DNA from 2 places in the Streptomyces sp. NPDC005706 genome. Region 1 is predicted to be linked to the other one. Evidence: riboswitches for the same ligand, from Rfam matches in the RefSeq annotation. Region 1 holds a riboswitch; the other holds the start of a gene.

What was found. A riboswitch is a leader RNA that binds a small molecule or an ion and turns the genes downstream of it on or off. The one in region 1 is predicted to bind glycine.
Region 2: linked by a shared signal. The riboswitch ahead of gcvT (glycine cleavage system aminomethyltransferase GcvT) and the one ahead of gcvP (aminomethyl-transferring glycine dehydrogenase) in region 1 are both predicted to bind glycine.

The regions. Positions count from the first base shown of each region.
Region 1 is NZ_JBEXYS010000007.1:7,568-21,714, forward strand. Features, by position in the region: gene ABZ478_RS14945 (MerR family transcriptional regulator) at 1-123, shown strand, start outside; gene ABZ478_RS14950 (bifunctional nuclease family protein) at 210-683, shown strand; gene ABZ478_RS14955 (MerR family transcriptional regulator) at 924-1,607, shown strand; gene ABZ478_RS14960 (DNA polymerase IV) at 1,675-3,081, shown strand; gene ABZ478_RS14965 (PRC-barrel domain-containing protein) at 3,168-3,539, opposite strand; glycine riboswitch at 3,659-3,753, shown strand; gene gcvP (aminomethyl-transferring glycine dehydrogenase) at 3,928-6,813, shown strand; gene ABZ478_RS14975 (TOBE domain-containing protein) at 6,876-7,295, opposite strand; gene ABZ478_RS14980 (ABC transporter ATP-binding protein) at 7,324-8,412, opposite strand; gene ABZ478_RS14985 (ABC transporter permease) at 8,525-9,370, opposite strand; gene modA (molybdate ABC transporter substrate-binding protein) at 9,367-10,191, opposite strand; gene ABZ478_RS14995 (molybdopterin-dependent oxidoreductase) at 10,394-10,876, shown strand; gene ABZ478_RS15000 (helix-turn-helix transcriptional regulator) at 10,912-11,307, opposite strand; gene ABZ478_RS15005 (amino acid transporter) at 11,391-13,346, opposite strand; gene ABZ478_RS15010 (universal stress protein) at 13,660-14,147, opposite strand, start outside.
Region 2 is NZ_JBEXYS010000020.1:40,113-54,259, reverse strand. Features, by position in the region: gene ABZ478_RS26900 (ABC transporter substrate-binding protein) at 1-253, opposite strand, end outside; gene ABZ478_RS26895 (ABC transporter permease) at 292-1,290, opposite strand; gene ABZ478_RS26890 (enhanced serine sensitivity protein SseB C-terminal domain-containing protein) at 1,640-2,458, opposite strand; gene ABZ478_RS26885 (enhanced serine sensitivity protein SseB) at 2,634-3,428, opposite strand; gene ABZ478_RS26880 (AAA family ATPase) at 3,494-4,171, opposite strand; glycine riboswitch at 4,350-4,447, shown strand; gene gcvT (glycine cleavage system aminomethyltransferase GcvT) at 4,607-5,734, shown strand; gene gcvH (glycine cleavage system protein GcvH) at 5,851-6,228, shown strand; gene glyA (serine hydroxymethyltransferase) at 6,243-7,520, shown strand; gene ABZ478_RS26860 (L-serine ammonia-lyase) at 7,602-8,969, shown strand; gene ABZ478_RS26855 (DUF2690 domain-containing protein) at 9,007-9,435, opposite strand; gene ABZ478_RS26850 (response regulator transcription factor) at 9,673-10,329, opposite strand; gene ABZ478_RS26845 (sensor histidine kinase) at 10,326-11,477, opposite strand; gene ABZ478_RS26840 (M28 family peptidase) at 11,627-13,387, opposite strand; gene ABZ478_RS26835 (LuxR C-terminal-related transcriptional regulator) at 13,784-14,147, shown strand, end outside.

The DNA of each region.
Region 1 (14,147 bases):
AAGCGCCACCGCAACCCGCAGACCAGGACTCACGCCGAGGCCCGCGCGAAGGAGCTGGCGGCGCTCACGATGCGGCTGCACGCGGCGCTGGTGCAGACCGCTCTCGGCGTGCGTCTGCCCTGAACGGCGGGGAGCCCCGGGCGGCCGGATCGGGCACCTGTTCCCGGCCCGACTACCCAAAGGTCCCGGGCACGGCCTAGGGTTGCTGTGTGAACGAGCTCGATGTCGTAGGTGTCCGGGTCGAAATGCCCTCCAACCAACCGATCGTGCTCCTGCGCGAAGTGGGGGGCGACCGCTACCTCCCCATCTGGATCGGGCCGGGGGAGGCGACGGCGATCGCCTTCGCCCAGCAGGGCATGGCCCCCGCGCGACCGCTGACCCACGACCTGTTCAAGGACGTGCTGGAGGCCGTCGGCCAGGAGCTGACCGAAGTGCGCATCACGGATCTGCGTGAGGGCGTCTTCTACGCGGAGCTGGTCTTCGCCAGCGGGGTCGAGGTGAGCGCGCGTCCCTCCGACGCCATAGCGCTGGCCCTGCGTACCGGGACGCCGATCTACGGCAGTGACACGGTGCTGGACGACGCCGGCATCGCGATCCCGGACGAGCAGGAGGACGAGGTGGAGAAGTTCCGCGAGTTCCTCGACCAGATCTCGCCGGAGGACTTCGGCACCAGCAGCCAGTGAGGTGCGGCGGTTCGGCGGCGGTGAGGTGCGAGCCGGTTCCCGGCGCCGCGGCAATTGCCACCGGCCATCCAGAGCGTCATGCGGTCTTCCGCGAGAGCATTCGGCTAGCCTTTCCCCGCGGTGGGGCACGAGAAACCACTCTTAGGGTGATTATCACCCGGCGTGGCGAGTGTGGCGATCGTTGACGCACCCCTGGTGACTGCCTACCGTCGAGAAGGCAGTTCAAGGACGGAGGTCGGCGTGAGAACGAGCGGCGACGGTACGGCTGGGGGTGCCCCCGGACGCGGTTTCGGGGAGAGCGGTCCGTACCCTCCCCCGAGTTCCCAGCCGCGTTCCAGCGGGCAGTACGCATATCCCGGCGGCGCGGTCGACCACGCCCCACAGCGGCCGACGGCGGTGCCGAACGGCGGAGGGGTGGCGTCCATGGCGTCCGAGGAGATCGGCTACCGGGGTCCCACGGCCTGTGCGGCCGCCGGCATCACCTACCGGCAACTGGACTACTGGGCCCGCACCGGACTGGTCGAGCCGAGCGTGCGGCCCGCCTACGGGTCGGGCACCCAGCGCCTCTACAGCTTCCGGGACGTGGTCGTCCTGAAGATCGTCAAGCGGTTCCTGGACACCGGGGTCTCGCTGCAGAACATCCGCACGGCCGTGCGGCACCTGCGGGAACGCGGCTTCCAGGACCTGGAGCGCATGACCCTCATGAGCGATGGCGCCACGGTGTACGAGTGCACCTCGCCGGACGAGGTGCACGCCCTGCTCCAGGGCGGCCAGGGCATCTTCGGGATCGCCGTCGGGGTGGTCTGGCGGGACGTGGAGAGCGCGCTCTCCCAGCTGCACGGCGAGCGGGTCGACACGGGGGAGACCCTGGTCGGGCACAACCCGGCGGACGAGCTGGCACGGCGGCGCAACCGGGCCGTCTGAGCACGCCCCACCGGATCCCACGGGCCGTGCGCCCGGGTTGTCAGTGGTGTGGTGCAGCATCGGAGATGTGAGAAACGCGCCCACGATCCTGCATCTCGACATGGATGCCTTCTACGCCTCGGTGGAGCAGGCGTCCAAGCCGAGCCTGCGGGGCAAGGCCGTGATCGTGGGCGGACTCGGACCGCGCGGTGTGGTGGCCACCGCGTCGTACGAGGCCCGGGTGTTCGGGGTGCACTCGGCGATGCCGATGGCCCAGGCGCGCCGACTGGCGCCGAACGCCGCGTACCTGGTGCCGCGCTTCAACGTCTACCGGTCCGTGAGCGAGCAGGTGATGACGCTGCTGCGGGAGCTGTCGCCGCTGGTGGAGCCGCTGAGCCTGGACGAGGCGTTCGTCGACCTCGAGGCCCTGGAGGCGGCCTGGGACGCGGACTCGGCGCGGCGGGTGGGGACGAAGCTGCGCACCGACATACGGGTGGTCACCGGGCTGACGGGGTCGGTGGGACTCGCGGCCTCCAAGATGCTCGCGAAGATCGCTTCGGAGGAGGCCAAACCCGACGGACTCGTCCTCGTCGAACCCGGCACCGAGCGGGCGCTGCTCGGGCCGATGCCGGTGCGGACCCTGCCCGGGGTGGGGCCGGCGACCGGGGACCATCTGCGGCGGGCCGGGATCACCACGGTCGAGGAGCTGGCCGAGGCCGGCGAGGACGAACTCGTACGGCTGCTCGGCAAGGCGCACGGGCACGCGCTGTACGCGATGGCGCTGGCGCGCGACGACCGGCCCGTGGTCGCCGAGCGGGAGGCCAAGTCGGTGTCGGTCGAGGACACCTACGACGTGGACATCCACGACCGGCTGCGGGTCGGTCTCGAGGTGGGGCGGCTCGCCGACCGGTGCGTGCGGCGGCTGCGCGGGGCCGGGCTGTCGGGGCGGACCATCGTGCTGAAGGTCCGCAGGTACGACTTCTCGACGCTGACCCGGTCCGAGACCCTCAGAGGGCCCACGGACGACCCCGCGGTGATCCGGGAGGCGGCCGAGCGGCTGCTGGACTCCGTGGACACCACGGGCGGGGTGCGGCTGCTCGGTGTGGGCGTCACCGGGCTCGCCGACTACACCCAGGAGGACCTGTTCGCGCAGGCGGCACAGCCCTCGCGGGAGGCATCGGTGCCGGAGGAGGCCGTGGCCGAGACCGTGCCGGAGCGGCCGGAGCCCGTCGAGCGGCAGTGGCGGGCCGGGCAGGACGTGCGGCACGCCGCGTGGGGCCACGGCTGGGTGCAGGGCAGTGGCCTGGGCCGGGTGACCGTGCGCTTCGAGACGCCCCAGTCGGAGCCGGGGCGGGTGCGGACCTTCGGCGTCGAGGATCCCGAACTGGAACCGGCGGATCCGCTGCCGCTGGTGCTGGGCACGGATCCGCTGCCGCGGGTACCGGACGCGGATCCGCCGCCGCGTCTGTCTGGTGCTGTCGACGCCGATCTGTAATAGGTGCCTGTGGTCTGTGTGTGTGGGCTCCGTCGTGGTCGTTCGGGCGGTCCTCCGCGCCCCACGGGGCCGGCGGCGGAGCGGGCTCAGGGTTCCTCGGTGCCCGCGAGCTTGCCGAAGTCGTGGTCCGCGAACGGGGAGGGCGCCGCCACGTCCAGGCCGTAGTGGTGGTAGAGCTGGAGTTCCTGTTCGGGGGAGAGATGGCGGCCGACACCGAAGTCGGGCGCGTCCTTGATGAGCGCACGGTCGAAGGGAACCCGCAGGGCGCCCTCGACGATCTCGCTGGGCTCCAGGGGTACGAAGGCGTCCCGGGAGAAGAGACCGGTCCGTATGGCCGCCCACTCCGGCACTCCGGTGGCGTCGTCGAGGTACACCTCGTCAATGGTGCCGATCTTGGTGCCGGTGCGGTCGAACGCCTTGCGGCCGATCAGGTTGCGCGGATCGATGTCGGTCTGCACGGTCCCTCTCCCTCCACGTGGTCGCAACTCATCCGTAAGCACTACGAAAGAGCACAATCAGGGCGGCGGCCACTCGAAGGCCCGGGCGTTGACCTCGCTGGTAGGCTGACAGCGGCTGCTGACCCCGTGCGGGAGAGTCCTCCGATCACCTCGGAGGCGCCGAAGGAGCAAATCCTCCCCGGAATCTCTCAGGCCCACGTACCGCACGGACGAGGTCACTCTGGAAAGCAGGGCGGATGTCGACGGCGTCCGCCCTCACCGACGGTGAAAGCCGGCGCCCCCGGGCCGCCGGTGAAGCTCTCAGGTCGAGATGACAGAGGGGGAGGCCGTCGGGGTATCCGTACCGGGGTGCCCCTCGAAGGTCGTGTCAGACCAGGAGGCCTCCGCAATGACCGCCCATCGCACCCCGCTCTCCGAGCTCGAAGCGGGTATTCCCTTCGAGCAGCGCCACATCGGGCCCGACCAGGAGGCGCGGGCCAAGATGCTCGCGCACGTCGGCTACGGCTCGCTCGACGAGCTGACCGCCGCCGCGGTCCCGGATGTGATCAAGAACGCCGACGCCCTGGACCTGCCGGGCGCCCGCACCGAGGCCGAGGTGCTCGCCGAGCTGCGCTCGCTCGCCGACCGCAACCAGGTCCTCGGCTCCATGATCGGCCTCGGCTACCACGGCACCTTCACCCCGCCGGTCGTCCTGCGCAACGTCATGGAGAACCCCGCCTGGTACACCGCCTACACGCCGTACCAGCCGGAGATCTCCCAGGGCCGGCTGGAGGCCCTGCTGAACTTCCAGACCATGGTCGCCGAGCTCACCGGGCTGCCGACGTCCGGCGCCTCCCTGCTCGACGAGGGCACGGCCGCCGCCGAGGCCATGGCGCTGTCGCGGCGCATGGGCCGGAACAAGAAGGGTCTGTTCCTGGTCGACGCTGACGCCCTGCCGCAGACCGTCGCCGTCATCGAGACGCGCGCCGAGCCGACCGGTGTCGAGGTCGTCGTCGCCGACCTCTCCGAGGGCATCCCCGCGGAGATCGCCGAGCGCGAGATCAACGGTGTGCTGGTCCAGTACCCGGGCGCCTCCGGTGCCGTCCGCGACATCAAGCCGCTCATCGACCAGGCGCACGAGCTGGGCGCCCTCGTCACGGTCGGGGCCGATCTGCTCGCGCTCACCCTGCTGACCTCGCCGGGCGAGCTGGGCGCGGACATCGCCGTCGGCACCACCCAGCGCTTCGGCGTGCCGATGGGCTTCGGCGGGCCGCACGCGGGCTACATGGCGGTGCACGAGAAGTTCGCGCGCAGCCTGCCCGGCCGTCTCGTCGGTGTGTCCGTCGACGCCGACGGGCACAAGGCCTACCGCCTGGCGCTGCAGACCCGCGAGCAGCACATCCGCCGGGAGAAGGCCACCAGCAACATCTGCACCGCCCAGGTGCTGCTCGCCGTGATGGCCGGCATGTACGCCGTCTACCACGGCCCCGAGGGACTGCGGACCATCGCCCGCCGCACCCACCGCTACGCCACGATCCTCGCCGAGGGCCTGAAGGCGGGCGGGATCGAGATCGTCCACGGCGCCTACTTCGACACCCTCACCGCGCGCGTGCCCGGCCGGGCCGCCGAGGTCGTGGCCGCCGCCCGGGCGGGCGGCGTCAACCTGCGTCTCGTCGACGCCGACCTCGTCTCGCTGGCCTGCGACGAGACCACCAACCGGGCCCAGGTGGAGGCGGTCTTCGCCGCCTTCGGCGTCGACGGCGACATCGAGGCGCTGGACGCGGCGGCCGGTGAGGCCCTGCCCGAGGCCCTGCTGCGCACCGACGACTACCTCACCCACCCGGTCTTCCACGAGCACCGCTCCGAGACCGCGATGCTGCGCTACCTGCGCCGGCTCGCCGACCGCGACTACGCGCTCGACCGCGGCATGATCCCGCTGGGCTCCTGCACCATGAAGCTCAACGCGACCACCGAGATGGAGCCGGTCACCTGGCCCGAGTTCGGCCGGCTGCACCCCTTCGCGCCCGCCGAGCAGGCCGAGGGCTACCTCACGCTCATCCACGAGCTGGAGGACCGCCTGGCCGAGGTCACCGGCTACGACAAGGTGTCCCTCCAGCCCAACGCCGGTTCCCAGGGCGAGCTCGCGGGCCTGCTGGCCGTGCGCGGCTACCACCGGGCCAACGGCGACGAGCAGCGCATCGTGTGCCTGATCCCGTCCTCCGCGCACGGCACCAACGCCGCCAGCGCCGTGATGGCGGGCATGAAGGTCGTCGTCGTCAAGACCGCCGAGGACGGCGAGATCGACGTCGCCGACCTGCGGGCCAAGATCGAGCAGCACCGCGCCGAGCTGGCGGTGCTGATGATCACCTACCCGTCGACGCACGGTGTCTTCGAGGAGCACGTCGCCGACATCTGCGCCCAGGTCCACGACGCCGGCGGCCAGGTGTACGTCGACGGTGCCAACCTCAATGCGCTGGTCGGTCTCGCCAAGCCGGGTCACTTCGGCGGCGACGTCTCGCACCTGAACCTGCACAAGACCTTCTGCATTCCGCACGGCGGCGGCGGTCCCGGCGTCGGCCCGGTGGCCGTCCGCTCGCACCTGGCGCCGTACCTGCCGAACCACCCGCTGCAGCCGGCGGCCGGCCCCGAGACCGGCGTGGGCCCGATCTCCGCCGCGCCGTGGGGCAGCGCGGGCATCCTGCCGATCTCGTGGGCGTACGTCCGTCTGATGGGCGGCGAGGGGCTCAAGCGCGCCACCCAGGTCGCCGTGCTCTCCGCCAACTACGTCGCCAAGCGCCTCGAGCCGCACTACCCGGTGCTCTACAACGGCCCCGGCGGCCTGGTGGCGCACGAGTGCATCATCGACCTGCGCCCGCTGACCAAGGCGACCGGTGTGAGCGTGGACGACGTCGCGAAGCGGCTCATCGACTACGGCTTCCACGCGCCGACCATGTCCTTCCCGGTGGCCGGCACGCTGATGATCGAGCCGACCGAGTCCGAGGACCTGGCAGAGCTGGACCGGTTCTGCGACGCGATGATCGCCATCCGCGCGGAGATCGAGAAGGTCGGCTCCGGAGTGTGGCCGGCGGAGGACAACCCGCTGCGCAACGCGCCGCACACCGCGCGGGCGCTCGGCGCGGACTGGGACCACGCCTACAGCCGCGAGGAGGCCGTCTTCCCGGGCGGTGTCTCGGTCGCGGACAAGTACTGGCCGCCGGTGCGCCGCATCGACCAGGCCTTCGGCGACCGCAACCTGGTGTGCTCCTGCCCGCCGCTGGACGCGTACGAGGACTGAGCCAGCCGTACGTGTGAGCCCCGCCCGTGGACCGGGCGGGGCTTCCCGCTTTTCCGCGCCTCTCAGACCGTGTCCAGCGACACCTCGGTCGCCTTGATCAGGGCGACCACGTCGGACCCCACGAAGAGGCCGAGGTCCTCGGCCGCGTCCCTGGTGATCGCGGCGGTCAGCTCGCCGCCGGTCACGGCCACCTTCACAGAGGCCATGACCTCGCCCCGGGTGAGACGGGTGATCGCGCCGGGAAGCTGGTTGCGGATCGACAGGCCCTCGATCCTGCTCGTCGAGAGGGAGACCTCGGTCGACTTCACCAGGGCACGGACGGCGGTGCCGGGGGCGAGGGCGAGTTGCTCGGCGGCCTCCCGGGTGACGGCGGCCGTCAGCTCCTGGCCGCCGTCCAGGCGCACCTTGACGATCGCCATGACCTCGCCGGGGTGGACCTCGGTCACGTCGCCGGGGAGCTGGTTGCGGATGCTCAGTGTCATGATGACCCACCGTAGAGCTGCCGCCCGGTCAGGCTGGGTATGCGTGGGTCTGCGCCGCCTTCACTGTCGCCCAGACCGACGCACCCGGATGCAGGTCCAGCTCGGCGGCGGCCACTGTGGTGAGGTCGGCGACCAGGGGAAGTTCGCCGGTGAGGTCGGCGCGGATCTGGTCGCCGTGGGACTCCAGGCCCGCGACCTCGCACGCCCACAGGTTGCGGGCGCTGGCGCCGGTGGGCCGGTCCCGGAAGAGGGCGACGGCGGTCGGCGGGAAGGCCACGAAGACGGGGCCGGACAGGTCCTCCGTCGTCGTCACCGAGGGGCCCGCGTCCAGCCGTACGGTGTGCCCTGCGGCCTGTCCGCGGTAGAGGTTGAGGCCGACGAGCCGGGCGATGTAGTCGGTGCGCGGCCGGCGGGCGATCTCCGCGGGGGTGCCCTGCTGGACGACGTGGCCGTGCTCGACGACCACCAGCCGGTCCGCGAGCACCATGGCGTCCAGCGGGTCGTGTGTGACCAGCACGGCGACGGCCTCGAACTCGGCGAGGTGGCGGCGGAGCTGGGCCCGGACCTCCAGGCGGGTGCGGGCGTCCAGCGCGGCGAGCGGTTCGTCCAGGAGCAGCAGCCTGGGCCGGGTGGCCAGGGCGCGGGCGAGCGCGACGCGCTGGGCCTGGCCGCCGGACAGACGGCGGGGCTTGGCCCCGGCGTGCCCGGCGAGGCCCATGCGGTCCAGCCAGGCGGCCGCCTGCGCGCGCGCCTCGGCCTTGCCCGCGCCGTGACAGCGCGGCCCGAACGCCACGTTGTCCAGGGCGGACAGGTGCGGGAAGAGCAGATAGTCCTGGAAGACGACGCCGACCGGCCGGGACTCCGGCGGGGTGCGCTTTAGCGAGGTGCCGTCCAGTCGCAGGTGGCCGCCGGTGAGCGGGAGCAGCCCGGCGAGGGCACGCAGTGCGGTGGTCTTGCCGGCGCCGTTCGGGCCCAGAAGCGCGATGACGTCGCCGGGGGCGGCGGTCAGCGCCACGTCGAGCCGGAAGTCCGCCCGGTCGACCACGAGCCGGGCGTCGAGCCCCTGTTCGCCACCGGTCCTCGGGCCGGTTCCGGCGGGGGCGCCGGTTCCGGCCATGGCGGCCGGCTTTGCCGCCGGAACCCGCGTGGGGTCGGCTTCGGTCCTCACCTCGCCCTCCATGCCCACCTCGCCCGGCCTCCTCACCTGGTCCTCCGTCCCCATCGTGCCCTCATGCCCCCGTCATCCACCGGTCGCGCAGTCCCGCCAGCACCGCGATCGACACGGCCAGCAGGACCAGGCTCAGGGAGATGGCCGCCTCCGGGTCGTTCTGCAGGGCGAGGTAGACGGCCAGCGGCATGGTCTGGGTACGGCCGGGGAAGTTGCCCGCGAAGGTTATCGTCGCGCCGAACTCGCCGAGCGCGCGGGCCCACGCCAGCACCGCGCCGGCGGCGACACCGGGGGCGATCAGCGGCAGGGTGACCCGGCGGAACGCGGTGAACCGCGAGGCGCCGAGCGTGGCCGCCGCCTCCTCGTAACGCGGGTCGGCGGCACGCAGGGTGCCCTCGACACTGATCACCAGGAACGGCATCGCGACGAAGGCCTCCGCGATCACCACACCGGCGGTGGTGAAGGGCAGGGTGATCCCGAACCACGCGTCCAGCCACTTGCCGACCACCCCGTTGCGGCCGAGGGCGAGCAGCAGGGCCACGCCGCCCACCACCGGGGGCAGGACCAGCGGCAGGGTGACCAGGGCCCGTACGAGACGGCGGCCGGGGAAGTCGGTGCGGGCGAGCAGCCAGGCCAGCGGCACGCCCAGCACCAGACTGACCCCGGTCGCCGCCGTGGCGGTGACCAGGGACAGCTGGAGGGCCTGCCACACCTCGGCGCTGGTCAGCTGATCGGGCAGGCTGCCCCAGGGGGCGCGGACGAGCAGTGCGAGAAGGGGCAGCAGCAGGAACGCCAGGGCCACGACACCGGGCACCAGCAGAGGCAGCGGCACCCCGCGCGCGCGTCGGCGCCGCGGCCCGCCCGTGCGGGGGCCGGCCGCGGTGCCGGGCTCGGCGGGCGGGGTCACGGCTGGAGGAACCCGGCCCCGCCCAGGACCCGGCGGCCCTCGGCGGACCGCACCAGCGCGATGAACGCCTTGGCCGCCGCGGCGTTGCCCGCGTTCTTGAGCAGGGCGATCGGGTAGTCGTTGACGGCCTCGGCCGACTCGGGGAACTCCACGCCCTCGACCTTGTCACCCGCCGACTTCACATCGGTCTTGTAGACCACGGCGGCGTCGGCCTCCTTCAGCTCCACCTTGGTCAGTGCGCTCTTGACGTCCTGCTCGTAGGAGACCGGCGTCAGCTTGAGCTTGCTCGCGTCGAGGGCCTTCTGGGCGGCCGCGCCGCACGGCACCGTCCTGTCGCACAGCACGACCTTGAGGCCGGACCTGGTGAGGTCCTTCAGGGAGGACACCTTGCCGGGGTTGCCCGGCAGCGTGGCGATCTCGAGCTGGTTGCGGACGAAGGTGGCGGGGGTGCCCACCGCGTCCTTCTTGTCCGTGACGATCGCCATGGTCTTCGGGCTGGCGGCGGCGAACACGTCGGCCGGCGCGCCGCTGGTGATGCTCGCGGCGAGCGTGTCGCTGCCGCCGAAGTTGAAGCTGACCTTGGTGCCGGGGTGCTGCTTCTCGAACTCCTTGCCGAGGGTCGTGAAGCTCTCCTTGAGGGAGGCGGCTGCGAACACGGTGACCGAGCCGGACAGCTTCGGGGACGCGGAGCCCGAGGTGTCCGAACCGCCGGCCGGCGAGTCGTCGGAGGAAGAGGAGCAGGCGCTGAGCGATATCAGGGCGGCGGCTCCCGCACCGGCCAGCTGCAGCGTCCGCCGGGTCCGGCGCACGGAACGGGTCATCACGGATCTACTCCTCGAGTCCTCGGACGAGCTGTCGCACCCTGCCACGGCCGCTGCCGGCCATGCGTCGATGATACTGCCGCATCTGCAAGGCGTAAGTCTGCTGTCTCTTCGCATGAGCAAGAGAGTTTCGCCGATGAGCTGGCATGTGCGTTTGTACGGAGGGGACGGCTGGGTACGGTCATCCGGGAGGTGGTCGCAGGTGACGCTCGCGGAACTCGCCCTGACCGGTGATCTGTCGCGCCCCACCAGGCTGACCGTGCCGGATCTGCTCGGCCGGCCGCAGCACCGGGTGGCGGTCGGTTTCGAGTGCGCCACCAGTGGCGTCCAGCGTCACCGGTTCAGCGGCCCGCGCCTCCACGACGTCCTGGCCGACGCCGGTCCGTCGTTCGACCCGGCCCGGCGCAAGGACCGGCTGCGCTTCCTGATCGCCGTCACCGGCAAGGACGGCCACCACGCCGTACTGTCCTGGGCGGAGATCGACCCCGACTTCGCCGGGGCCGCCGTACTGCTCGCCGTCACGATCGACGACACCCCGCTGGACGCGGCCGGCCCTCAGCTGGTGCTGCCGCAGGACCGGTGCGGGGCCCGGCACGTCAGCGGCATCACGGCGATCCGGGTCGACGGGGGGTACGGCTTCGGCGCGCCGGGACCGGTCCCGGCCGGTCGCACGCGCACCGGGTGAAGGCGAGGGGGCCGGACGCGCGCGGTGGGATCCGGTCAGACCCGGTCGATGTGCACGTTGGTGGACTTCACGCGCGCGGTGGCCTCCACGCCGACCTCCAGGCCCAGTTCCTCCACGGCCTCACGGGTCAGCAGCGACACCAGCCGGTGCGGGCCCGCCTGGATCTCCACCTGGGCGGCGACGTCGCCGAGCTTGATGGCGGTGACGATGCCGGGGAAGGCGTTGCGGACGGAGGTGTAGGGCGCGTCGTCCTCGCCGCCGCCCGTCCCGGCGAGTTCGACCGAGAACGCGGCGAGGTCCTTGCCGTCGATGAGCCGCCGCCCGGCCTCGTCGCGGTGGGTCGCCACCCGGCCGGCGTCCGCCCAGCGGCGGGCGGTGTCCGGGCTCACGCCGAGCAGCCGCGCGGCCTGGCCGATCGTGTAGGACTGCATGCCGGTCACGATAGGGCCATCACGCGGGAGCCGCGGACATCGGGTCACCCGCCCTGCCTGCCGTACCGCCGGCGGGCCGGTCCTCAGCCCGTGTGCACGCGCGGGCGGCGGGCGCGGTCCGGTTCCGCCTCGCGCAGGACCTCACGGGTGACCGGGGCGACCTCGCCCTGGCCGAAGAGGAAGAACCGCAGGAAGTTCGCGAACGGGTTGCCCTCGGTCCACTCGAAGTAGATGTGCGGGGTGCAGCCGGTCACGTCGCGTATGTGCAGGAGGAGCGCGGCGAGGGCGTTGGGGATGGAGGAGGACTCCACGGTCAGCACGCGGTAGCGGTTGTGCAGGACCTCGCCGCGTACCGTCAGGCCCGCCTCGAACTCGGAGGGGTCGGTGACGGTCACCTCGACGAAGACGAAGTCCTCCTGTTCCGGCATGTCGTTGTCGGCCCGGATCTGCTCGACCTTGTCGCGGTACTCGGCCTTGTCCCGTCCGTCGGGCTGGTTCGCGATGAACCGCATCTTGCGGCTGGCCATGTCCCTGACGAAGCGCTCCGCCATCGGGTCCATGACCACGCTGGTCACGCGCAGCTCGAAGGCGCGGGCCAGCCGGGACAGGAAGGAGACGAGGATGATGCCGGCGATGAAGCAGGCGCCGATCTTCACACCGTCCGGGCGTTCGATGACGTTCACGACGGTCGTGTAGAGGAACACCACCGAGATGACCGCGAAGGCGATGCTCCAGCGATGCTGCCCGGCCCGGCGCGCGGCGATGGTCACCGCGATCGCCGCGGAGCTGATCAGCACCAGCACGCCGGTGGCGTAGGCGCCGCCCTGCTTGTCCACGTTCGCGTCGAAGAGCCAGGTGACCAGGAAGGCGACCAGGGTGAAGACGATGACCATCGGGCGCACCGCCCGGGCCCAGTGCGGGGCCATGCCGTACCGGGGGAGATAGCGCGGCATCAGATTGAGCAGTCCGGCCATCGCCGACGCGCCCGCGAACCACAGGATCGCGATCGTCGAGATGTCGTAGACGGTGCCGAAGGCTCCGCCCAGGTACTGGTGCGCGAGGTAGGCGAGGGCGCGGCCGTTTGCCTGCCCGCCGGGCTTGAACTCGTTCTCCGGGATCAGCAGCGTGGTGATGAAGCTGGTGGCGATCAGGAAGCAGCTCATGATCAGGGCCGCGGTGGTCAGCAGCTTCTTGGTGTCCCGGATCCGGCCGGCCGGCCGCTCCTCGGTGTCTCCCTGCTCGCCCTGCACGTGCGGCATGACGGCCACACCGGTCTCGAAGCCGGACAGGCCGAGCGCGAGCTTGGGGAAGACGATCAGGGCGACACCGATCATCACGAACACGTTGCCGTGCTCCGCGGTCAGGGCACTGCTCCAGTCGGCCACCACGTGCTCGGCGGTGAGCACGTGCCAGAGGCCGTCGGCCACGACGACCAGGTTGAGCCCGAGGTAGATGCCGACCAGGGCGACGGCGACGCCGATGGCCTCGAGGAAGCCCTTGAGGAACACGGCGCCGAGCAGGGCGACCAGGAACAGCGTGATCACCATCTGGTGGCCTTGCAGCGCGCTGTTCAGGTGCGGATTCTCGACCAGGTGGGTGGAGGCGTCGGCGGCCGACAGGGTGATGGTGATCAGGAAGTCGGTGGCCGCGAAGCCCAGCAGGGTCAGCACGAACAGCTTGCCCTTCCAGAACGTCAGGAGCCGTTCCAGCATGGCGATGGAACCCTCGCCGTGCGGGCTCTCCTCGGCCACCCGGCGGTAGACCGGCAGGGCACCGGCCAGGGTCACGATCACCAGGACGATCGTCGCGATCGGTGACAGCAGGCCGGCCGCGAGAGCGGCGATGCCGGGCTGGTAGCCGAGGGTGGAGAAGTAGTCGACACCGGTCAGGCACATCACCCGCCACCAGCGCTGGCCCCGGTGCGGAGCCTCCGGCACGGCATGGGGCCCGGTATGGCCGCCGTGCTTGCCCATGTCGGACAGCCCCTCCAGCATCCAGGCGCGCAGGCGACTGGGAGGCGGGTGCTCGGTCGTGGCCATCGGCGTGCTCCAGGTGTGTGGCTCAGTGGTTTCCGGCCATCACGCGGACGGCGGCACCAGCGTAAGCAGAGAGTGACGTCGTGGCCTCTGGATCGAGGGTCGGGAGGCGTCAATCTTGCGTTAAGACTGGCCCGGCGGGAGCGGGCGAAGCGTCAAGAAGCGGAGGCCGGAGGCCGATGGAGGGGCATGGGAAGGTAGGGGGAGGGATGGCCGCAGGCCAGTGGGTGGCGGCCACCGAGCGTCATCTCGTACGACCCCTCCATGCTGCTCCCGCGCAACAAGATTCGCAGCCGCAGTGAGGTGTCACCCGGCCTCACAAGTCTCTGGTGTCCATGCGCCTGTGCCACGCGTTGCGCCGGTGGACGGCCACCAGGTCCGACTCGAGCGGCGACGGGGGCACCGCCAGCACCGGGCAGCAGGCGTGGGTGAGGCAGTGCCGGCAGACGTGGCCCGAGAAGGCCCGCTGCAGGCCCCGCCTGCCGGCGCCCACGACCAGCAGGTCGCTCTCGCGGTCGGCGGTCGCCACCAGCGCCCTGCCGGGGGTGCCGCGCACGATGACCGCGCGCATCGGCACCCCCGGCCCCTCCTCGCCGAAGACCTCGCCGAGCACCGAGGCCAGCCGCTGCTTGGCCAGCCGCTGCCACTCCTCGACCAGCAGGGCGGCGGCGGGGGAGCGGCGCGCGGTGGCGTCGCCCCCGGGCGGCTCCCAGGCGAGCACCGGCCATAGTTCGGCTCCCAGCCTCCGGGCCAGCGCTGTCGCCCGGCGCAGGGCCGTGACGCTGCCCAGGGAGCCGCTCACGC
Region 2 (14,147 bases), on a different contig from region 1:
ACATGTACGCGTAGTACGTGTTGCCGGGGTCGAAGGAGTCCGGCACGTCGGACAGCTCGTAGGTGACCGTGCCGCCCTTCTTGTCGGAAGCGTTGACCACACCCTTGGTCGCGGCGTTGGCCCCGGCGGACGAGCCGTTGTTGTCCTTGTTGTCATCGGCCTTGCTGCAACCTGCAACGAGCAGGCTGGCGGAGCCGATGGCCGCGATAGCGGCCAGCGCTGACCTTCGCATGATGGGCGCTTTCCCCTCCATAGTCGGAAACTTTTCGGGCTCTCGGGCGGTGGCAGGCGTCAGCGGCTGCGCGGGTCGAGAGCGTCGCGGAGACCGTCGCCCAGCAGATTGAACGCCAGGACGGTCACGAAGATGGCGAGACCGGGCACGATCATGTACTGGGGATCGACCTGGTAGTAGGTGACCGCTTCGCGGAGCATGCCGCCCCAGGAGGCCTGCGGGGGCTGGATGCCGACACCGAGGAAGCTCAGGGACGCCTCGAAGAGGATGTTGGTCGGGATGAGCAGCGTCGAGTAGACGATGATCGGGCCGACCAGGTTGGGCATCAGCTCCCGGAACAGGATGTACGGGCCCTTGGCACCCATGCCGCGGGAGGCGTCCACGAACTCGCGCTCACGCAGGGCGAGGGTCTGGCCGCGCACGATCCGGCCCAGGTAGGGCCAGTTGAAGAAGCCGATGACGAAGATCAGCACGCTCAGGTGGAGCGGGAGCCCGTTGAGGCCGAACGCGCCGCCCTGGAGCGTGGCGGAGATCGCGATGGCGAACAGCAGGAGGGGGAAGGCGAGGAAGGTGTCCATCAGGCGGCTGATGATGTTGTCGACCCGGCCGCCGTAGTAACCCGCGACGACGCCCATGATGGCGCCGATCACGTTGGACAGGATCGTGGCGCCGAAGGCGACCACCAGCGACACCCAGGAGCCCTCCAGGACGCGGGTGGCGATGTCCCGGCCGAACTTGGGGTCCACACCGAGCGGGTGGTCCGCGCTCATGCCGCCCCAACTGCCCTTGGGCAGCGAGGTGTCGGGGGTGATCAGGTCCTGGTGGAAGGCGTTGGGGTCGAGTCCGAGCAGGGCCTGCAGAGGCCGGGAGAGGACGGCCAGCGCGATGAGCAGGACGACGATGACGCCACCCGCCACGGCGACCTTGTCCCTCTTGAATCTCGACCAGGCGATCTGCCCGAGAGAACGACCCTCGATCCGCCCCTTATCGGCACCCTCGAGCACAGCTTCCGGCTGTGCCTCGGCTGCCGCCCCGGTGGTCTCGATCGGTGCGGTCACAGTGACCCGACCCCTCTCGCCGGTGGTGACCGGCTTGCGCCTGCCGCGGTTTGCGGCTTTGTCGACTTGCCTCGATCGCGAGGTTCGACCTCACGTCTGAATCGCGAGTCTTCTGCTTCTTCGCGATCACCCGCCAGAGCTGACGGGGAAAGTATGCGCAACCGTGATGCAGTCCAGGGGATTCCGTTATCCGATCACGGGGTAACGGCCACCGAACGGGGGGCACTTGGGGCATAGCGGCACTTCCACCCCAATCGGACGAATCGCCGCTCTTCTACGCGCGGAGAAGTCCGTACCGCACACGATTTCTCCACCACCGTCCAAGTGGCGGACTCCCCGGTCCGGTTGGTCAGTAGCCCCCGTGGACCGGTGGGTAGCCGTAACCGGGGGCCGGCGCCTGGGGCTGCGGCGGGCCCTGCGGCTGCGGCTGGGGTACGGCCGCGTGGGCGTCGCGATCGTAGAACGGGCGGGCGTTGGCCCGCATCCACAGCACGACCGGGTCGTAGTCGTCGGTCATCGCGACCGTCGACACCGGCAGCCCCTCGGGGACCGCGCCGACGGACTGCTGCATCATCGCGCGCACCGAGTCGACGGCGGCGGGCGAGGTGTCGTACACGTCCAGGCCGATGGCGAGGTACGGCGCGCCGAGCGCGGGCTGCACCCAGGCGCGGCGCAGCGAGCGCAGGGCCGGGGTGCGGTGGGCGTTCTGCACCAGCAGGGCGTAGAACTGCGCGACGTCGATGCCGGGTTCCGACAGCCGCAGCGGGCCGGCCGGCCGGCGGTCCAGGCCGGTGGCGATGCGGCGCAGATCCAGCCAGGGGATGCCGACGCCGCCGCCCGGGGCGTGCGGGTTGAGCCAGAGGCCGTAGTGGTCGGGATAGAGGGTGCGGGCCACGTCGAGCCCGTCGACCACCTCGTAGGAGCGGTTCCAGCCACTCGCCGAGAGTTCCTGCGCGGAGGTCACACAGGGGGCGTAGCCGTAGCCGTCGACCTCCATGTTCCCGTACTGGGCGTCCGGCGAGCCGGCCTGGCCGTGCCACAGCAGCATCCAGATCTGGCCGGAGGAGGGAGTGGCGAGGGCCCGCAGCAGTTCCTCGTAGGCGTCGTAGCGGCCGGGGGTGACCTGGCGCAGCATGTGCTCGACGCTGCCGCTGTGGCTCGCGCTCACCTGTCTTACCGGCCCTTCTGTCAGTGCCCCGCGTGTGGGGACAGCTTAAGCGCCCATCGGCTCGGGGCCCTGTGTTCGTGCGCGGGTGCGGGTGGGGCCTGAGCGTGCCCGTCGGCGGAGCCGCTGACCGGCACGGCCCCGTGCCCCTCGGGCCCGCTGTCCCCGAGCCCGCTGGTCAGTGGCCGTACTGGTAGAAGGGGCGGACGTTGGATTTGAGCCAGGTGGCCACCGGGTCGTCCGTGACGTCCAGGAGGACGAGGTTGACCTGCCATTTGACCGGGGATTTACCCAGGGCCCGGCCGAGGGCCTCCAGAGGGAGGGCCCGCAGGTCGCCCTCCCACTGGGAGAGTTCCACACCCACGAACATCACCGGGTCGGCCGTCTCGACGGAGGCGAGGCAGCGGCGGGCGGTGACCACCACGCCGGTGCCGGCGAACTCGGCGGAGGCGGCGGAGAGGAAGTCGACCGGGTCGTCCTGCCAGTCCGGCTCGAAGAGACGGACCCGGCCGCCGGTGGCGGGGCCGTCCAGCGGGGTGTGGCCGGTGCGGCAGAGTTCTGCCACCGCCTCGGGCGGCAGCGGCAGGCCGACCACGCCGTCGGGGTTCAGGAGGATGCCCGCCTGCGGGGGCAGACCGCGGGCGAACTCCACCGCCGGGGCGACGGTGTACGACATGTGGGGGCCGGCGGCCAGGCGGAGCTGTTCCTCGGAGCTGAAGACCGGGACGTACACCTGGCCCTCGATCTCCGTCGTGGGCAGGTCCAGCGGGCCGCTGTGCGGGCCGCCGCCGTTGGGCAGCGGGACCCACAGCAGGCTGCGGCCGAGCACCTCGGCGATCCGGCCGCCCGCGCCGGGTATGCCGAGGGAGGCCGAGAGCACCTCCTCCAGTTCGTTGCCGGGCCAACCGCCGTGCGGGTGGGGGTGCGTCTGTGCCGGGAAGTCCGCGGGAAGGTCCGCCGCCGAGAAGTCCATCTGCCTGCCGCCTGCTGGGAACCACTGCTGTGGTCCAAAAGGCTAGCGGGTGGCCGTGACAGCGCTCAGCCGGATCGGCCGGCGAAGCCGATGCGGCGCAGCACGTCCGCGGCGTCCCGGTCCAGCAGCACCGCCGAGCCGCAGCCGGCGGGCAGTTCTCCCCGCTCCACCGCGCGCAGCAGACGGGCCGCCGTGCGGCGGTGGCGCCGGAAGGCGTAGCGGGAGACACCGCGGCCGCGCTCGCGCTGGCCCGCGCGGGCGGTGTCCGCGGTGACGTCGAGCAGAAGCAGCTGCAGGGTGCCGCCGCGGCGCCGGGCGGCGCGGGCCAGCCAGCCGCGCACCCAGGCCTGGGTGCCGCAGTCGTGCACGACCACCCCCTCGCCGGTGCCCAGGGCGCGGCGCAGCGCTGCGTAGTGGGCGAACCGGACCAGGGGGCGGTAGAGCGCGTAGGGGAGGAGGCGGGGCATCCGGGCGTCCCAGCGGTCCCGGGTGTCCTGGGAGTCGACGCGGTGGCCGGGGACCGCGCGGTGCATCAGGGTGGACTTGCCGCTGCCGGGCAGGCCGGTGATCACCACCAGGTCGCGGGGGCCGAAGAGCAGGTCGTGCGGGCTGCGCCCGGCGCGCTCGCGCAGGTCGCGGACGACCGGGGCGGGACGCTCCGCGCAGCGCCCACGGGCCGGGGCGGAGGGCTGCTTCGGTACCGCGAGACCGGTGGTGGCGGCGTAGGCCGCGGTCCTGTTCACCGTCATCGTTCTCCCCTTGTGGGCTCGGAGACCCTTTGCCCATTGAATGTAAAGAGAAGGTAATGCGCCGGTCCAGCGGTTGGGTGCGCGTACTGCCACAGCTCGGTTACAGATGCCGGCCCTGACGGGGTGGGGCGCGGCGTGCAATGATGTGCGCGCCAACTGCATACCGGCCGCTTGAATCCGCGCGGGAGAGTTCCCAGCCAGCTCCGCTGGGACGCCGAAGGAGCAAGTCCCTCCCTTGAATCTCTCAGGCCCCGTTACCGCGCGGGCGAGGCACATCTGAAAAGCGGGCCGCTGCGACAGTGGCTCCACCCAAGGTGCAAGCCGTGACCACTCCTCGCGAGGATCATGGCGAACCTCTCAGGTTCCGATGACAGATGGGGAGGAACGTTCCTCGCCTGTCATACCTGCACCCTGGGAGACGACCGACCGATGAGCAGTACCGAACCCACTGGACCGCGCCGTACCGCGCTCGACGCCCTGCATCGCTCGCTCGGCGCGACGATGACCGACTTCGCCGGCTGGGACATGCCGCTGCGCTACGGATCCGAGCGCGACGAGCATCTCGCGGTGCGGACCAAGGCCGGTCTCTTCGACCTCTCCCACATGGGCGAGATCACCGTGACCGGGCCGCAGGCGGCCGGCCTGCTGAACCACGCGCTGGTGGGCAACATCGCCTCGGTCGGTGTCGGCCGCGCCCGCTACACCATGATCTGCCGGGCCGACGGCGGCATCCTGGACGACCTGATCGTCTACCGGCTGGCCGAACACGAGTACATGGTCGTCGCCAACGCCTCCAACGCCCAGATGGTGCTGGACGCGCTGACCGAGCGTGCCGCGGGCTTCGACGCCGAGGTGCGCGACGACCGGGACGCCTACGCGCTGCTCGCGGTCCAGGGCCCCGAGTCCCCCGGCATCCTGAAGTCCCTCACGGACGCCGACCTGGACGGCCTGAAGTACTACGCGGGCCTGCCGGGCACCGTCGCCGGCGTCCCCGCGCTGATCGCCCGCACCGGCTACACCGGCGAGGACGGCTTCGAGCTGTTCGTGAAGCCCGAGCACGCGGTGGAGCTGTGGCAGGCGCTGACCAAGGCGGGCGAGGGCGCCGGCCTGGTCCCGTGCGGCCTGTCCTGCCGGGACACCCTGCGCCTCGAGGCGGGCATGCCGCTGTACGGGCACGAGCTGACCACCTCCCTGACCCCCTTCGACGCCGGGCTCGGCCGGGTGGTGAAGTTCGAGAAGGAGGGCGACTTCGTGGGCCGCGAGGCGCTCACCGAGGCCGCCGCCAGCGCCGAGCAGAACCCGCCGCGCAAGCTCGTCGGCCTGGTCGCCGAGGGCCGCCGGGTGCCGCGGGCCGGGTTCGCCGTCGTCGCGGGCGGCGAGGTGATCGGCGAGGTCACCTCCGGCGCCCCCTCCCCCACCCTGGGCAAGCCGATCGCGATGGCGTACGTCGACGCGGCGCACGCGGCGCCGGGCACCGAGGGTGTCGGCGTGGACATCCGGGGCAGCCACGAGCCGTACGAGGTCGTGGCGCTCCCCTTCTACAAGCGCCAGAAGTAGACACTGGGCGCGGTCCGTCCACCGGACGTGACCCTGCGCACATCCCCGCTGCTCAGCAGCGGGTCCAGCAGTCCCCCATTCATCAGCACTCCCGCGCGTACAGGAGAATTCAGGCCATGAGCAACCCCCAGCAGCTGCGCTACAGCAAGGAGCACGAGTGGCTGTCGGCCGCCGAGGACGGCGTCTCGACGGTCGGCATCACCGAGTTCGCGGCCAACGCGCTCGGCGACGTGGTCTACGCCCAGCTCCCCGAGGTCGGTTCCACGGTGTCCGCGGGTGAGACCTGCGGCGAGCTGGAGTCGACCAAGTCGGTCTCGGACCTGTACTCGCCGGTCACCGGTGAGATCACCGAGGTCAACGAGGACGTCGTCAACGACCCGTCGCTGGTGAACTCGGCGCCCTTCGAAGGCGGCTGGCTGTTCAAGGTACGCGTCACCGAGGAGCCGGCCGACCTGCTCTCCGCCGACGAGTACACCGCCCAGAACGCCGGCTGAGGAGTCGTAGCCGAATGACCGTCCTGAACACGCCCCTGCACGAACTCGACCCGGAGATCGCCGCCGCGGTCGACGCCGAGCTGAACCGCCAGCAGTCGACGCTGGAGATGATCGCCTCGGAGAACTTCGCGCCGCTCGCGGTGATGGAGGCCCAGGGCTCGGTGCTGACCAACAAGTACGCGGAGGGCTACCCGGGCCGCCGCTACTACGGCGGCTGCGAGCACGTCGACGTCGCCGAGCAGATCGCCATCGACCGGATCAAGGAGCTGTTCGGCGCCGAGTACGCCAACGTCCAGCCCCACTCCGGCGCCTCCGCGAACCAGGCGGCGCTGTTCGCCCTCGCCCAGCCCGGGGACACCATCCTCGGCCTGGACCTGGCGCACGGCGGCCACCTCACCCACGGGATGCGGCTGAACTTCTCCGGCAAGCAGTTCAACGTGGTCGCGTACCACGTGGACGACGCCGGCCTGGTCGACATGGCCGAGGTCGAGCGGCTGGCCAAGGAGCACCGCCCGAAGGTGATCATCGCCGGCTGGTCGGCGTACCCGCGTCAGCTCGACTTCGCCGAGTTCCGCCGGATCGCCGACGAGGTCGAGGCGTACCTGTGGGTCGACATGGCGCACTTCGCGGGCCTGGTCGCGGCGGGGCTGCACCCGAACCCGGTCGAGCACGCGGACGTGGTCACCTCCACGACCCACAAGACCCTCGGCGGCCCGCGCGGCGGCATCATCCTGGCGAAGAAGGACTTCGCGAAGAAGCTGAACTCGTCCGTCTTCCCGGGCTTCCAGGGCGGTCCCCTGGAGCACGTGATCGCGGCCAAGGCGGTCTCCTTCAAGGTCGCCGCCTCGGAGGAGTTCAAGGAGCGCCAGCGCCGTACGGTGGAGGGTGCCCGCATCCTCGCCGAGCGGCTGACCGCCGCCGACGCCCGCGGGGCCGGGGTCAACGTGCTGTCCGGCGGTACGGACGTGCACCTGATCCTGGTGGACCTGCGTGAGTCCGAGCTGGACGGGCAGCAGGCCGAGGACCGCCTCCACGAGGTCGGCATCACGGTCAACCGCAACGCCGTCCCGAACGACCCGCGTCCCCCGATGGTGACCTCGGGTCTGCGCATCGGTACGCCGGCCCTGGCGACCCGGGGCTTCACGGCCGAGGACTTCGCCGAGGTCGCGGACGTGATCGCCGAGACCCTCAAGGCGCCCGCCCCGTTCGAGGGCGCCGCCGTGGAGGGGCTCAAGGCCCGGGTGGAGGCCCTGGCCGGCAAGCACCCGCTGTACCCGGGTCTGAACAAGTAAGTCCGTGTTTCACCGGGCACCGCGCACACTGGAAGGTGTGCGCGGTGCCGCACCCGCACCACCCCGTATTGAGGAGTTTCCGTGGCCATCTCGGTCTTCGACCTGTTCTCGATCGGCATCGGCCCGTCCAGCTCCCACACGGTCGGTCCGATGCGCGCGGCACGCATGTTCTCCCGCAGGCTGCGCAACGAGGACCTGCTGGGCTCCGTCGCCGCGGTGCGCTGCGAGCTGTACGGCTCGCTCGGCGCGACCGGCCACGGCCACGGCACCCCGAAGGCGGTGCTGCTCGGTCTGGAGGGCGCCTCGCCGCGCACGGTGGACGTGGAGTCGGCCGACGAGCGCGTGGAGGGGATCAGGCGGTCGGGCCGGATCTCGCTGCTCGGCGAGCACGAGATAGCGTTCTCCTTCGACGACGACCTGGTCCTGCACCGCCGCAAGGCGCTGCCCTACCACGCCAACGGCATGACGGTGTGGGCGTTCGACGCGGCCGGCACGGAGCTGCTCTCCAAGACGTACTACTCGGTCGGCGGCGGCTTCGTCGTGGACGAGGACGCGGTCGGCGCGGATCGCATAGTGCTGGACGACACGGTCCTGAAGTACCCCTTCCGCACCGGTGACGAGCTGCTGCGCCTGACCCGGGAGACGGGTCTTTCGATCTCCTCGCTGATGCTGGAGAACGAGCGCGCCTGGCGCACCGAGGAGGAGATCCGGGCGGGCCTGCTGGAGATCTGGCGGGTCATGCGCGAGTGCGTCCAGCGGGGCATGTCCCGGGAGGGCATCCTGCCCGGCGGCCTGAAGGTGCGCCGCCGCGCGGCCGTCTCGGCCCGCCAGCTGCGCGCCGAGGGCGACCCGCTCGCGCACGCGATGGAGTGGATCACGCTCTACGCGATGGCCGTGAACGAGGAGAACGCGGCCGGCGGCCGCGTGGTCACCGCCCCGACCAACGGCGCGGCGGGCATCATCCCGGCCGTCCTGCACTACTACATCAACTTCGTGCCGGGCGCCGACGAGGACGGCGTGGTCCGCTTCCTGCTCGCCGCCGGCGCCATCGGCATGCTCTTCAAGGAGAACGCCTCCATCTCCGGCGCCGAGGTCGGCTGCCAGGGCGAGGTCGGCTCCGCCTGCTCCATGGCCGCGGGCGCCCTCGCCGAGGTGCTCGGCGGCAGTCCGGAGCAGGTGGAGAACGCGGCCGAGATCGGCATGGAGCACAACCTCGGCCTGACCTGCGATCCCGTGGGCGGCCTGGTCCAGATCCCCTGCATCGAGCGCAACGGCATGGCCGCGGTGAAGGCGGTCACCGCGGCGAAGATGGCGATGCGCGGTGACGGCTCGCACAAGGTGTCCCTGGACAAGGTCATCAAGACGATGAAGGACACCGGCGCGGACATGTCGGTCAAGTACAAGGAGACGGCCCGGGGTGGGCTGGCGGTGAACATCATCGAGTGCTGAGCGGCACCCCGCCGCACGCGGGGTGCCGCCGGGGTGCTCAGTACCAGCCGGTGCACTTGATGTGGTGGGTGGAGTCGTTCCACCCGCAGGCGCGCATCACGTAGCCGCCGTCGTAGCGCGAGGCGGTGTGGGTGTCGGAGCCGCTGCGGACCGTGGTCAGGCTCAGCGGGCCGTCCCAGGTGCGGCCGCCGTTGGAGGAGCGGTCCACCCAGACCTTGTCGCCGGGGTCGGCGTTGTAGATGCGGCCCCAGGCGCAGCGGGTGGAGGTGCTGTACCGGAGCTGGATGTTGATGGAGTCGACCTTCGCCGTCTTCACCGTCTTGGCGTGGGCGAAGGTGCACGAGCCCGCGGCGCTCGTGCCGGCCGCGGCGGCGCTCGTCGCGGCGACCGTGCTGCCCAGCCCGGTGAGAAGGGTCGCCGTGGCGACCAGGACCGCGGCGCGGGTGCCGATGCGCGGAATGACCATGATTTCCTCCGTCGTGGATGCAGACCGAGGCAGCGGCCCGGCCGGCCCGGAACGCGGCGTTCACCGCTGTCCGGGCCGGCCGGGACCACCGTCCCCCGTGTGGAACCGGCTTGCGGGAACGACGCTACGGAAGCGGCCGCGGGGGCGAATCCCACGCTGGTTCGAATCCGCGCTCAGCCCCGCGCGGTAGGCCGGGTACCGCGCGGGTTTACCCGCGGGCGCGGCCGCGACCGGGGGTCATCCGCCCGGGGTGACGAGTCCCGACTCATAGGCCACGACCACTGCCTGGGCCCTGCTGTCGAGGTCCAGCTTGGTCATCGTGCGGTTCAGGTGGGTCTTCACGGTCGCCTCGCTGATGTAGAGGCGGTCGGCGATCTCCGGGTTGGACAGGCCGCGGGCGATCAGCTTCAGGACCTCCAGTTCGCGGGAGGTCAACGCGCCCAGTTCGGTGGGCTGTTCGCAGTCGGGCCGGCGAGCGTACGCCTCGACCAGGCGGCGGGTGACGCTGGGCGCGAAGAGCGCGTCGCCGCCGCTGACCGCCGTCACCGCGGCGAGCAGCCGTTCCGGGCCGGAGTCCTTCAGCAGGAACCCGGAGGCGCCTGCGCGCAGTGCCCCGTACACGTACTCGTCGAGGTCGAAGGTGGTCAGTACCAGGATCCTGGGCGCGGGGCCGGTGGCCTGGGCGAGGATGCGCTCAGTGGCGTCGATGCCGGTCATGCCGGGCATCCGGATGTCCATCAGGACGACGTCGGGGGCCTTCTCGGCGGCGAGGGCCACGGCCTCCGCGCCGTCGCTCGCCTCGCCGACCACCTCCATACCGGGTGCGGCACGCAGCAGGCCCACCAGTCCGGCCCGGATCAGGTACTGGTCGTCGACGACGAGCACTGTGGTCATGTGATGGTGTGGTCCCCCTGCGCGGCGGCCCGCGCGGAGGTCGGAAGGGTCAGCCGCACGGCGTAACCGCCTTGGTCCTGCGGGCCGGTGCTGATCCGCCCGCCGTAGAGCTTGGCCCGTTCCCGCATGCCAATCAAGCCGTGGCCGCCGTCGATCCGCACTCTGTCCGGAATCACCCCCTGCCCGTCGTCCGTGACCGCGACGGTCACCTGGTGCGGTTCGTACGTCAGCCGTACCTCCGCGCTGGCGCCGGGCGCGTGCTTCATGACGTTGGTGAGCGCCTCCTGGACCACCCGGTAGGCGCACAGTTCGATGCCCGGGGCGAGCGGGCGGGGCGGGCCCTCGACGGTGAGGGCGACGGAGACGCCGCCGGCGCGGACGCGTTCGGCCATCTCCTCGAGGCGGCCCAGGCCGGGCATGGGGCCGGCCGGGGCGCCGTCGTCGGCGGCGCGCAGCACGGTGAGCATGCGGCGCAGCTCCTCGAGGGCCTCCCTGCCGGTGGCGTCGATGGTGTCGAGGGCGGCCCGGGCGGTCGGCCGGTCGGTGTCGAAGACGAACCGGGCAAGACCGGTCTGCACCGAGATCACGGACATGTGGTGGGCGACCACGTCGTGCAGTTCGCGGGCGATCCGGCCGCGTTCCTCGGCCACCTCGCGCCGGGCGCGTTCCGCCTGCTCGCGGCGCAGCTCCCGGGTCAGTTCGGCCGAGCGGCGGGCGACGGCGCCGAACCGCCACAGCACCGCCGGGTAGACCAGCGCCTGTCCGGCGACGGACGGCCAGGAGTCGGCATGGCTGACCGCGCCCGCGTAGATCCAGATTCCGCCCAGCATGGCCGCGCACGGCACGGAGACGCGTGAGGGGCGCAGGGAGGCGACCGTGTAGAGGGCGAGCATGGGGCCGATGCTGCCCACCACGGGCCAGTGGCCGGCGCCGATGTACAGCGCCCAGGTTCCGAACACCAGACCGCAGACCGCGACGGGGGCGCGGCTGCGGATCACCAGCGGCAGGTGGACCAGGATCACCAGTGCGTAGGCGGTCGCGTCGAGCGGGCGCTGTCCCTGCCGCGCGGCCTCCGCGCCCAGCGTCACGGCCACGATGGTCAGCGCCACGGCGAACAGCGTGTCGCCGATGAGGGGGCGGATCCGCATCGTCGCAGCGTAACGCCGGTTCCGGCGGGCGGGCATCAAACTTTCGCGGTACCACGTCAGTTGGAGCGGCGGGCCGGGTACGACGAGACACGGCGCGAGGGGGAGGCGGGCTCCGGGAGCCCGCCTCCCCCTGTCCGTGCCGCGGGTGATCAGCCGGTCGTCAGGGTGACGTCGTCGACGACGAAGCTGGTCTGGAGGCTGGAATCCTCGGAGCCCGTGAAGGTCAGCGTGATCTGCTGGCCGATGTACTGGCTCAGGTCCAGCGTGCGCTCGGTGTACCCCGTGGCCGCGTTGGCGTTGGAGTACGTCTGCTTCGCGGTCCCGTTGACCTTGACCTGGAAGGTGTCGTACGCCGTGGAGCCCGACTCACTGGTGTCGATGTGCAGCCAGTACTTCAGGGTCGCCCTGGTGCAGCCGGCCGGGATCGTCACCGTCTGGCCGACCGTGTCGGTGGCCGTGGAGCCGTAACCCGCCAGCCACGCGTACCGGGTGCCGGAATGCGCGGACTGGCCGCTGAACGCGCCGATCGCGCCGGTGTTCCCGGTCCACGGCGAAGTGCCGCTCTCGAAACCGCCGTTGGTGACCATCTGCGAGGCCGTGCAGCCGCCGGCGCCGGTGACGGTCAGCGTGTACTGCGCGGTGTGCGTGGTGGAGCCGGCGCCGGTGATGGTGAGGTTGTACGTCCCCGGTGCCACGGAGGAGCCGACGGAGACCGTCGCCGTGGACGAGCCGCCGGAGGTCACCGAGGCCGGGCTGAAGGAGACCGTGACCCCTGCGGGAGCGCCCGAGGCGGACAGGTTGACCGTCTGGGCCGAGCCGTTGGTCGTGGCGGTGGACACGGTGGTGGTCAGCGAGGTGCCCGGGGCGGTGCTGCCCGTGGCGGGGCTCGCCGAGAGCGAGAAGTCGTCGGCCGGGACGGTGGCCGACACCGCCTGCGACCACAGGGTGTAGGCGACGCCGTCGGCGCTGCGGTTCAGCCCGGTGGCGTTGATGTTGCTCGTGGTGTCGCAGGAGGAGTGGTAGCAGCTGTCGTACGCGGCGTTCGCCGTGCCGCCCCACTTGGCCGCCTGCGCCGAGGTCTTGCGGGCGCTGGCCCCCATGGCGTAGCCGGAGGTGGGGATGCCGTAGTTCTCGAAGGAGTAGTCGTCGGAGCGGCCCGCGCCCTCGGTGTTCTCCTCCGGCTGCAGGTTCAGCGAGTCCCAGTACGCCTTCATCGGAGCGGCGGCCGCGGAGGTGATGTGGTTGATGAAGTAGCCGCCGTTGCGCGAGGCGACCATGTCGAAGTTGTAGTACGCCTTGATCGCCGAGCGCTGGGCGGAGGTCAGTGAACGGACGTAGAAGTCCGAGCCGTTGAGGCCCTGCTCCTCGTCCGTCCACCAGCCGAAGCGGACGCGCCCCGCCATCGACGGGTTGGTCTCGGCGAGCTTCAGCGCGACCTCCAGGAGGGTGGCGCTGCCGGAGCCGTTGTCGTTGATGCCGGGTCCGGCGGAGACGCTGTCGAGGTGCGAGCCGAACATGTACACCTTCGACGCGTCGCCGTGCGGCCACTCGGCGATCAGGTTGGGTCCGGCGCCGCTGGTGCAGCCGGAGGTGCAGGCCTGCTCGGTGACCGTGTAACCGGCCGCCTGGAGCTTGCCCTTCACATAGGCGACCGAGTCGCGGTAGCCCTGGGTCGTCGATCTGCGGTTGCCGCCGTTGCGGGTCGCTATGGCGTTCAGTTCGGTCAGGTGCGCCTGGACCTTGGTGACGTCGATGTCGGGCGCGGCCGCGGTGAGGGTGGCCGGAGCGGCCGCGGTACTGGTGCCCTCGCGGGCCGGCGCGGCGCTCGCGGGGAGCGCCACCAGGCCCAGTGCGGCGGCCAGGGTGACACCGGTCAGGGACAGGCCGGTCGGGGAGATTCTTCGAAGCACCGTGTCTCCTTTGTGGGGTGGGAGGAAACGGGAGGCGGGGCGTGGTGGTGCCGCGCCTCCCGGCCGATGCGGGTGGGGGTGGGGACCCGGGTGAGCGGTCCCGCACTGCCGTATTGAGCATGCGCATGCCAAGCGCAGGTCAAGCCTCGCCGTGCGGAACCGGCCGGATCCGGGGGCCCTGGTCCGACTCCTCGACGGCTCCCGGCGCGGGGTGGATTGGGGAGGCGCACCGGGGGCCACGAGGAGTTGGGCGGGCGGCGACGAGGTTAACCGCCGTACGGTCCGTCCGCTCCTGTCCGATTCCGGCACGTCCGCTTCCGGCCAGTACGGCCGCCGGTCCGGTCCGCCCGAGTGACGTCCCTGGCCTCCCCCGGGAGGGCCCCGTATCGTGCGCCCATGCATGCGGCGCAGAACCCTTCGCATGGCCGGCCGCCGACCGCCGCCGAGGCGCGGGCGGCCTACCTGGCCATGGTCGAGCGGATCACGGCGTCGGGGGCCCGGGACGCCACCGCCGAGCGGGAGGAACTCGGGGGGATCTCCGCCGAGCTGGCCAGGTGGCTCGCCGACCGGCGGCTCCTCGACCCCGGCGGTGATCGGCTGAGCACTCCGGACCGGGCCCTGCGGCACATCGTCTCGGAGCACGGTCGCCGGCTGCGGGAGACGGCCGAGGCCGCCGGCCGGGACGCCGAGGCACTGGACGACGTGCTGTGCGTGCTCACGGCCCCGCGGTTCGACGCCCGGGAGGCGGCCGAGATCGAGT